3 regions of the Rhizobium sp. A22-96 genome follow, and region 1 is predicted to be linked to each of the others. Evidence: predicted binding sites of a transcription regulator. Region 1 holds the regulator's gene; each other region holds the start of a gene.

What was found. Region 1 encodes LexA, which represses DNA repair genes until DNA is damaged. Its sites were predicted from a motif close to TGTTCNNNNTGTGTTCNG; they were not measured.
Region 2: ACQZ6F_RS08395 (ribonuclease T2 family protein) is a predicted target of LexA. The motif match lies at 1,923-1,940, and genes of this name have one in related genera.
Region 3: ACQZ6F_RS22485 (2'-5' RNA ligase family protein) is a predicted target of LexA. The motif match lies at 1,792-1,809, and genes of this name have one in related genera.

Annotation. Positions count from the first base shown of each region.
Region 1 is NZ_JBNWDQ010000003.1:901,582-904,859, reverse strand. Features, by position in the region: gene ACQZ6F_RS17215 (VOC family protein) at 1-770, opposite strand, end outside; gene lexA (transcriptional repressor LexA) at 1,166-1,888, shown strand; gene ACQZ6F_RS17205 (ComEC/Rec2 family competence protein) at 1,869-3,278, opposite strand, start outside.
Region 2 is NZ_JBNWDQ010000002.1:398,280-401,557, forward strand. Features, by position in the region: gene ettA (energy-dependent translational throttle protein EttA) at 1-1,035, opposite strand, end outside; gene ACQZ6F_RS08395 (ribonuclease T2 family protein) at 1,162-1,908, opposite strand; gene ACQZ6F_RS08400 (alpha/beta hydrolase) at 2,073-3,005, shown strand; gene ACQZ6F_RS08405 (DMT family transporter) at 3,025-3,278, shown strand, end outside.
Region 3 is NZ_JBNWDQ010000005.1:207,008-210,285, reverse strand. Features, by position in the region: gene ACQZ6F_RS22505 (DUF4180 domain-containing protein) at 1-195, shown strand, start outside; gene ACQZ6F_RS22500 (GNAT family N-acetyltransferase) at 214-765, shown strand; gene ACQZ6F_RS22495 (methylated-DNA--[protein]-cysteine S-methyltransferase) at 794-1,357, opposite strand; gene ACQZ6F_RS22490 (hypothetical protein) at 1,519-1,656, opposite strand; gene ACQZ6F_RS22485 (2'-5' RNA ligase family protein) at 1,890-2,504, shown strand; gene ACQZ6F_RS22480 (SulP family inorganic anion transporter) at 2,514-3,278, opposite strand, start outside.

The DNA.
Region 1 (3,278 bases):
GAAAGATCGCGTGTTTTGAAAAGGATTGCGCGGGCTCGAAGCCCCGGATCGTCCTTGCCGACCCGCAAATCGTAAAACGCCTCCATGCCTTCCGGCGTCAGGAGATCGATGTCGGCATTGGCAGCCCGGATTGTCAGCCCGAAGGAATGCTCGGATATCCTGGGGTCACCTATGATCTCCTCGAAAAACGAGCGGTACGCGGCGGGTTTGGTCGTCGATATCGCCACCCGCGCAATGCCGGTGACAGCATTTTCATGGCGCTCCAGCACGCTGCGATCGGCGGGCGACGGATTGATGCGCTGGCAGCAGAAGGCCAGGAAATCGGGCGCACGCAGATCGGCGGCAAAGGCAAGACGGAAACCCGCCTGGGTTTCCGTGCCATCCGGCATCTTCATCGGCCTCGAAAAATCCAGCATCCGTCCGGCGGAGATCATGCCGGCCTTGAAACGTTCGTCGTCAGCGACAGCGTCGTTCGTGCCGAAAACCACTCCGGAGAACCCGTCTTCACCCATTCGAAACCGATAGGCCTGATCACGAGCGACGAAGACATTGCCGTCCTCGATGCTCTTTTCACACTGCTCCAGAGATGTGACCCCGAGGGGCTCCAGATAGGTCTTGTCGGCAAAGAAGACGCATGCGTTCTCGGTGCCAAAGGGATGGCGCGCATCCGGAGCCACCGTAAAGCCAAGCCTGCCAAGGCGTTCACGCGCCGATGCGATATTGACCGTCGGCAACACAAGATGATCCAGCGGATGCGGCAACGAAGTCATGGCGTCTCCGATTTTCTGCTGCGGCAGGTTTGCGCCGATCCACGGTCCAATTCAAGGCCAAAGCAGCGCAGCGATGATGCTGGACAATGACTGTTTCTCGACAGCAGCCGAACCTTCTCGGTACAAGCTAGATTTCAGCCATGCTTCAGATAGGTGACTTAAACTCAAAACCACTCCGTCTGCGCATCCAGCGGCGTTTTCCCATATTTATCGTTATGTTAGCACCGATATAACCATTCGCCGCCGCGCCACGATCCATTCGATAATTTTAAATATCTAACTGACAGGGCAAAGCTTTACCGAAATTTAAGTACTTGCGGAACACATATGGAACATATAGTGTCCGTTCTGGATTTGTTTCACGACGTTTCTCTTGATTCTGGGGTTCCAAGACGATGTTGACGCGCAAGCAGCAGGAACTGCTTCTCTTCATTCACGAACGGATGAAGGAGTCCGGCGTTCCACCATCTTTCGATGAAATGAAGGACGCATTGGATCTTGCATCCAAGTCCGGCATTCACCGTTTGATCACGGCTTTGGAAGAGCGAGGCTTCATCCGTCGCCTGCCGAACCGGGCAAGAGCGCTCGAAGTCATCAAGCTGCCGGATGCCTACAATCCCAGCCTGCAGCCGCGCCGCGGCTTTTCACCGAGCGTCATCGAAGGCAGTCTTGGCAAGCCACAGCCGGTCGCGCCGCCTGCTCCCCCAAAGGTGGCCAATGACGACCAGAACAGTTCGGTGTCGGTGCCCGTCATGGGCCGCATCGCAGCCGGCGTTCCGATCTCGGCCATCCAGAACAATACCCATGAAATAACCGTTCCCGCCGATATGCTCGGTTCGGGCGAACATTATGCCTTGGAAGTGCGGGGCGATTCGATGATCGATGCCGGCATTTTTGACGGCGATACCGTCATCATCCGCAATTCGACGACTGCCAATCCCGGTGACATTGTTGTCGCCCTTGTGGATGACGAAGAAGCAACGTTGAAGCGGTTTCGCCGCAAGGGCGCTTCCATCGCTCTAGAAGCCGCCAATCCGGCATATGAAACACGCATATTCGGGCCGGATCGCGTCAAGGTCCAGGGCAAGCTTGTCGGCCTCATTCGCCGCTATCATTGACTGGTGACGCAGAACGGATTGGCACACCATAGGTTCCGGTGCGCCAATCATAGGTTCGGTGCCGCATCCATGGGCGTTGCGGATTGTCGAAAGCTGTGGAGATGATAGGCGTGTCCGAGTCGAAATTCATTTCGACCGAGCCGGTTCGCCTCAATGTAGCGCCGGTGAAAAGCATTGCTCCGGAGCGGCAGCGATCGAGACGCAGTTTTATCGGCGTAACGACGATATTTGCGGTATCGCAAGCAGGCGGTAGATAGGCTGCGTCCTCGATGGTGACGAGCATTGCGCCGTTTTCAAGCATTGCGACACACCATGCACCCTTCTGGCAGGCAAAGCTTCCCTGCATCGTCTGATCGAGCGCTTCCTCCATTGCCTTGCGCACTGCGTTTTGTTCCTCCGTGCTTAACCGCCGGCGGCGATCTGCTTTGCTGACATGAGGGAGCCGGCTGTCGGCCGGAAGAATGGTTGGCGGTTGGTGTTCTGCTGCCACCAGCGCCTTCTGCCATTGCTCGAAGATAAAAGCCTGCGGTCTTTCGCGGTTCGTTGCCAAGATGTAGTCCTGTCGCAACGCGACCAGAGCGCCATCTTCGGAAATCATCAGATCCGGCTTCGGCACGCCGGAACTGAATGTTGCTGCACCGATCGCTGAGAGCAACAGCAGCAGCCCGACATGGCGCAGGCGGGTCCGCAACATGGTCATGATCAGGAAGCCGGCTATGAAAGTCGGCATGAGCCAGCCCGCTTGACGGCCAAAGGTGATATCGCCTCCCCAGCCCGCCACGGTCTTGGCGATCAGGATGACCAGTTCCAGTCCCTCACCGGTGACTTTCCAGAATGGCGCATCAAGGCCAAGCGGCATCAGCAACATGGCCATCATACCGAACGGCATGACAATGAACGAGACGATCGGCATGGCGGCGAGATTTGCGGCAAGCCCGTATGTCGCCAGTCGGTGAAAATGCTCGATCGAGAAAATCGCCGTCGAAGCACCGCCGACGAAGGATGTCGACAACACGCCGCCGAAAAAACGAGAGACGAAGAGCAGCGGGCTGAGGAGCCTGGAGCGCGAAAATATGCTTTCGCGATGCTGCCGCCGCTTCCACAGCGTATAGCCCGACACCAGCGCCAGCGTCGCGGCATAGGACATCTGGAAACTCGGCCCCAGCACTTGCGATGGAGACAGAATGAGGATCACGATTGCCGAAAGCGCTACATTTCGCAGGCTGATCGATGGCCGGTCGAAGAGCACGGCAACCAGCATGATCGCCATCATGATGAAGGCGCGTTCTGCAGACACGCCGAAACCGGAAATGAGGTAATAGGCTGTCACGGTGAGCAGCGCACCAAACGCGGCCACCTTCTTGGTTGGCCAGGCCTGCGCGACACCAGG
Region 2 (3,278 bases), on a different contig from region 1:
GATGCCGCCGGGCGGCAGCTTCAGCGACAGGTCTTCGATCAACACGCGGTCGCCATAACCCTTGGTGATGCCTTCCATTTCGATGACCACCTGGCCGAGACGCTCGCCTACCGGAATGATGATCTGCGCATCGCCGGGACGCTGGTTCTCGGCGGCATCGACCAGCTCGTCATAGGCGCGGATACGGGCCTTGGACTTCGACTGGCGGGCCTTCGGGCTGGACGCGATCCATTCCTGTTCGCGCGCGATCGCCTTCTGGCGACCGGCTTCTTCGCGGCCTTCCTGCTGCATGCGCTTTGCCTTGGCCAGCAGGTACGAGGAGTAGTTGCCCTCGTAAGGAATGCCGCGACCGCGGTCGAGTTCGAGGATCCAGCCGGTGACGTTATCCAGGAAGTAGCGATCGTGGGTAATCATCAGCACGGCGCCCGGATAGGCACGCAGGTGCTTTTCCAGCCAGGCGATGGTTTCGGCGTCGAGGTGGTTGGTCGGTTCGTCGAGCAGTAGCACGTCGGGCTGCGACAGCAGCAGCTTGCACAAGGCAAGACGGCGACGCTCGCCGCCCGAAAGCTTGGTGACATCGGCATCGCCGGGCGGGCAACGCAGCGCATCCATCGCCATTTCAACCTGGCTTTCGAGATCCCAGAGGTTCTGGCTGTCGATGATATCCTGGAGCTTGGCGCCCTCTTCCGCCGTCTCATCGGAATAGTTCATCATCAGTTCGTTATAGCGGTTGAGAACGTCGGTCTTGGCCGCGACGCCTTCCATGACGTTTTCGAGCGCCGTCTTCGTAGGATCGAGGTGCGGCTCCTGTGCCAGATATCCGATGGTAGCGCCTTCGGCCAACCAGGCTTCGCCGGTATATTCCTTGTCGAGACCGGCCATGATGCGCAGTACAGTCGACTTACCCGCACCGTTCGGGCCGAGAATACCGATCTTGGCGTCGGGGTAGAAGGAGAGATGAATATTCTCCAGGATTTTCTTGGCGCCATAGGCCTTATTCAGACCGGCCATATGATAAATGAACTGACGTGCCATAGCTTGGGTTACTCCACGGGCGGATAACATTGCGAATTGTGCCGCTATGTAGGCGAAACCCCGCCCTCGGGCAACGGCGAAACCTTATCCGAGGGCATTTATCCGCGTCACAAAGGCCGGAATAAGTCAGAAACCGGCTGCATCCACCACGCCGCGATCGCAGCCGAACGCCGTACTGCCGGCACCCTGGATCAGTTTTGCGAGCCGAGGCTCATTGCCCTGTTGCTGATCGAGAGCGTCTTCGGAGAGACCGATCGTCAGTTCCGAGATCATTCTGACATTGCCGACGCGACGGCAGCTCATCTTGATGCGCGCATTGGCACCCTCGCCGAAGCTCTGGTCGAAAGCGGCCTTGATGCTTTCCGCATCCAGTTCCTTGCCGATATTCTGAGCGAAAAGTTCACGCACGGCGGATGCGTTGAGCTCGTTGATCAGACCCGCCGCGGTCGAGAAGTAATCGTCGGCACTAAGCTTCGTGCAGGTGCCGTGCTTGATCCATTCGTGACGCTCGAGGCCCGATTGCGTACCCGGCATCACCTTGTCGAGCTTCGCCTTGACGTCCTGCGACAGCTGCACTGCCGGCAGATCCTTCCAATCGCTGCTGCGATCCGCCTGCTTCAGATCATCCGAAACGTCGCAATATTCCTGCCGCATCGGCCAGAGGCCATGCAGGGAGAAATTCGTGGCATCGTGATTGCTCGACGACTGGTTCCGGCATTCCGCCTTCTTCTGGTTCGTCGCACAAAATGCCGGCTCCCAGCTTGCCGCCAGGATGAAGCGTGTCCGCCCCCGGCTGTGCTCCTGCGCCACTGCACTCGCGACTGTCCCGACCGAAAGGAGCACAACCGCAAATATCCGAAGCAAATGCTTCATTCCACGCCTCCAACTAGAACATTATAGGAACAAATAAGCAGTTTGCTTTTGCGCATGCAACCCTGAATCACAGGGCTCGAAAGATTTATTTCTGTGGGCTTCGATGACTGTCCATTGCAATCACCAGGATGATAACCTCTCGTCCGATTGGGGAGGAACCATGCATGTTCGCCGAAACGCAACGCCTGCAAAGCCCGACGGGCGCGACGATTGCCTATCATCATTCGCCAGCAAAGGGCGAGGCGCGCGGAATCCTCCTGATATCCCATGGCCTCGCCGAACATTCGCGCCGCTATGAAGCTTTCGCTGATGCCATGGCCACCCAGGGCTTCCATGTCTATGCCCCCGATCACCGCGGCCATGGCGAAACGGTTGCCGTCGATGCGCCTATCGGCCGTTTCGCCCAGCGAGATGGCGTCGATCAGGTTATGGCAGATGTGCTTGCCATGAGAGAGCTCGCCGCAACCACTTATCCGGGCCGGCCAATCATCCTGTTCGGTCATTCCATGGGTGGATTGATCAGCCTCAATACAGCTGTCACCTATCCGGATAAATTCGATGCCGTTACGGTCTGGAATTCGAATTTCCATCCGGGCCTTGCCGGCCGCGCCGCCCAGCTCATCTTGAAGACCGAACGCATGTTCAAGGGGTCAGACGTTCCAAGCGGGCCACTGCCAAAACTGACCTTCGGCGCCTGGGGCAAATCCATCCCGAACCGCCGCACCGAGTTCGATTGGCTGTCGCGCATCCCCGAACAGGTGGACAAGTACATCGCCGATCCACTCTGCGGCTTCGATGCATCCGTTTCGCTCTGGCTTGATATATTCGAACTCAGCTTTCGCGCCCCGCAAAAGGCCTATCTCGACCAGCTGCGGCACGACATGCCGATCCATCTCATCGGCGGCGGCAAGGACCCGGCGACAGACAACGGAAAAGCAATTTCCTGGCTGTCAAATCATTTGAAAAACGCCGGCTTCTCTCATATTACAACCAAGATCCACCCGGACATGCGGCACGAGACGCTGAACGAAATCGGTGCCGACCAAGCCATTGCCGACTTTGCTAACTGGTGCAAAGAGGTCGTGGCAAGGAACTGATTCTCAAAGGAACTCTCCAATGAATGCCAACAGCGGCTCCTCGCTTCGATTGCCGCAATCGGAGCTGACGTTCGGCCTGTTGATGATGTTCCTCTCCGTCGTCCTATCGCCGATCATGGACATCTTCTCCAAACTCGCGGCAACCACCATTCCGCCGGCCGAAGTCACCGCCGCACGCTTCATCTTTCAGTCGCTCTTTGCCCTGCCGATGATGGCCGTGCGCGGACAGTGGGGCGTATGGTCATGGCGCCAAAGCGGCGTGCACGCGCTCCG
Region 3 (3,278 bases), on a different contig from region 1:
ATTGCTGGCGGCATTATCCAGAAATTCGTCAACTACCGCTCTCAGCTCGTCGTCATCGGCGATATCTCCCGATGGGTCGCCGGCAGCAATGCCTTGCGGGATTTCGTCTATGAAGCCAACAAGGGGCGCGAAGTCTGGTTCCTGCCGGACCTGAATGCTCTCGCCGAACGCCTGCAGCAAAACTCCCCGAGCTAACCGGAAAGAGTAGCCCGCATGAAACCAGCCACATCTCCGCCGACACTCGAAACCGAGCGATTGCTCCTGACGGGCCATACGCTTGATGACTTCGAACCGCTTGCGGCCATGTGGAGCGACCCGCTTGTTGTGAAGCACATCTTCGGCAATCTGGTATCGACCTCACGGGAATCCTGGATGCGAATGCTCTCCTATCACGGCCTCTGGCCGCTTCTGGGGCATGGATATTGGGCGGTCCGCGAGAAATCATCCCGCCGTTATGTCGGCGATCTCGGCTTTGCCGATTTCCATCGCATCATGGAACCATCTATCAAGAGCATTCCGGAGGCTGGATGGGCCTTCTCGGCATGGGCGCATGGCAAGGGACTTGCCACAGAAGCCCTGACGGCGGCCACCGCCTGGCTCGACGAGCAGCCACGCTTCGAACACAGCGTCTGTCTGATCTCGCCCGATAACACGGCCTCGATCCGCGTCGCCGAAAAGGCCGGCTACGGAGACCCGAAACCGGTGCGCCTCAACGACAAGGAAACGCTGCTGTTTTCTCGCGCCCGCCGGCTGGCGAAGGACTGACGGGACACGTCCGGCGCAATACTGCCGCCTAGAATCCCAGCGACTGCTGCACCGGCTTTGGCGGCGCCAATTGAACGCCCTCCAGCTCCAGCATATGGGCCTTGGCGTTCGAGCCGCCGGGCGCTGAAAAGCCGCCGATCTTGCCGCCTGCCGCCAGAACGCGATGACAGGGGATGATCAGTGCGACCGGGTTCTTTGCCATGGCCTGGCCGACATCGCGGGCGGCCTCCGGCCCAGCGCCAAGCTGCTTGGCGAGCGTGCCATAGGTGGTGGTATGACCCCAACTGATCTGCCGCGCGGCATCATAGATCTGCTTGAAGAATTCATCCTGTTCGCCAAGATCGAGCCTGACGCCGGAAAAATCGATTTCTTCGCCCGCAAAATACCGCTTCACCTTGGCAACGACCTCGGCAACCTCAGGCGTCGGCGTGCCGGGATGCGCATTGGGGACGCGGCGCAGAAGCAGCCGCTCGGTCGCGCCGGCATCCTTCGTCGGCAGCTGGAAGCGTATGACGCCGAGATCGCTCCAGGCGATACCGCAAAAACCGCCAGCGGTTTCGAAGATCAGATAGTCTTGCCTTGTCTCGTTCATGACCGAAGCTCCGTGTTTCCACTTGTCATGAAAATCGTACCGCAAGGCGGGGAATTCAACCCGATTCTTGCGCCGGAGCGGAATTACCACTGCTTTAGCTATTGAGTGAGACGCCGCCGCTGGCAGGGCGGCGCCCCAAATCCAGTTCGCAGTTCAGTGGATTAATATCCACCGCCGGTCGGAGGCGAATTCAGCGTCATGCCGCTACCGGACCCATGCTGATCCGACGTGGAGCAAGCTGAAATACCGAGACCGATGAGAGCGAGCAAGGCAATCGAGAAGATGGCTTTCGTCAACATGTGAGACCCTTCCTTTGAAAAAGGCGAAAACACCCCTGGCAGACGGCGAACAGGTCAAGCGGGTGTTTTATTCGACAGCGCTTGCAAAATTGAGGTGCGGCCGACCACTTTCCGTCAAGCTGGTCACCTCAATTATGTTCTCTTTTTGTTCTTGATTTCATTGCAATGCCGCCTTACCATGTGGGATCAACAAACCAGGAGGAGGCAGAGCCAATTGGCTTTGTTGCAATTCCGTGAAAAACAACGGACAGCTTTCGCTTAATCTTGGAGGCGGATCGCGGAGGAAAAGATCACAGCCCGATCAGGCACCCATCAGCAAGCTTTATTTCGCGATCCTACCCGATCCAGTGATTGCCACGCACAGTCATCAACTTGCGTGGGGTTTCCGAGGACAATACGGTTTTTCGGCAAAGCCACCACGCGTGGATCTACTGCATATCACGCTCTATGAGATCGGAGCGTTTCACGACATACCTGAAGAAATAGCGTTCGCGGCGATGCAGGCTGCATCGACCATCGGAAAGTCGTCGTTTCAAGTCGCATTCGACCGGGCTGTGAGCTTTGGCAGCAAAGACAATCGCCCACTGGTGCTTTGGAACAAGGACGGAAATGCCGAATTGAAAGCGCTCCATCGGGAGTTGGATGACGCAATGCGGATGACCGGGTTCAAAAGGATTGGTGAAAAGTCGGTCGAGCCGCATATGACGCTGCTGTATCGGGGCCATCTCGTTCCGGAAATCATGCTTGAAGAACCTGTGACATGGACCGCCAAGGATTTCGTCCTCATCAACAGCCTGCAGGGTCAATCAATCCACGATCATCTTTGCTACTGGACTTTGCGAGACTGAAAAGCCCGTTCAAACTTTCGGCTGATTGCCTTCAGCCAGCACCACCGCCACAGCATCATCGACACTGAAGCTGCAGCGGCTGTCGAGATCGGTGACGCCAGCCACGGCCATGAGATCGCGAACGCGATCATGGACGCGGGCGAATTGCACGCGGATGCCGGCGCGCTGCATGGCGCTGTCAAACTCCATCAAGGCGTCCATCGCCGTGCTGTCGATATCGGAACTTTCTTCGAGGCTGAGAATAGCGGCCCGCAGCCCGGCCTCACCGCGGCTGCCAGACAGGATGTCGCCGAAGATCGTATCGGCATTGCCGAAAAACAGGGTCTCGCCGGGCCGCCAGATGGCGATGCCCGGTACTTCCGTCGCATCGCCATGCCGACTGACGTCCACGAAGTCGTGACTGCTGCCGAGGCGTCCGAGACGGGCGACATAGGGCGAGGCCAATCGATGCATCATGGCAGCGAGCGAAAGCGCGATCGCCAGCAGCATGCCGTTCAGCACGCCGAAAGCCAGCACCCCTGCCGCAGCCCCGAGCGCGACGTAGAAATCGCGATGCAGCCGCCGCAGATGCAGGATCGGACTGGGATCGAGCGCATGTGTCAAGGCGGCGATGACGACTGCAGCCAGCACCGGCTCGGGCAACAGCGCCACAAGCGGACTTGCGCAGGCAATGAGGATCGCAAGGCCGATGGCGGCAAAGACGGTGGTTGCCCGCGTCTTGGCACCTGCCGCCTCGCTGGCGAAGCCTGCCGAAAAGCCGGCGCCGACAGGCAT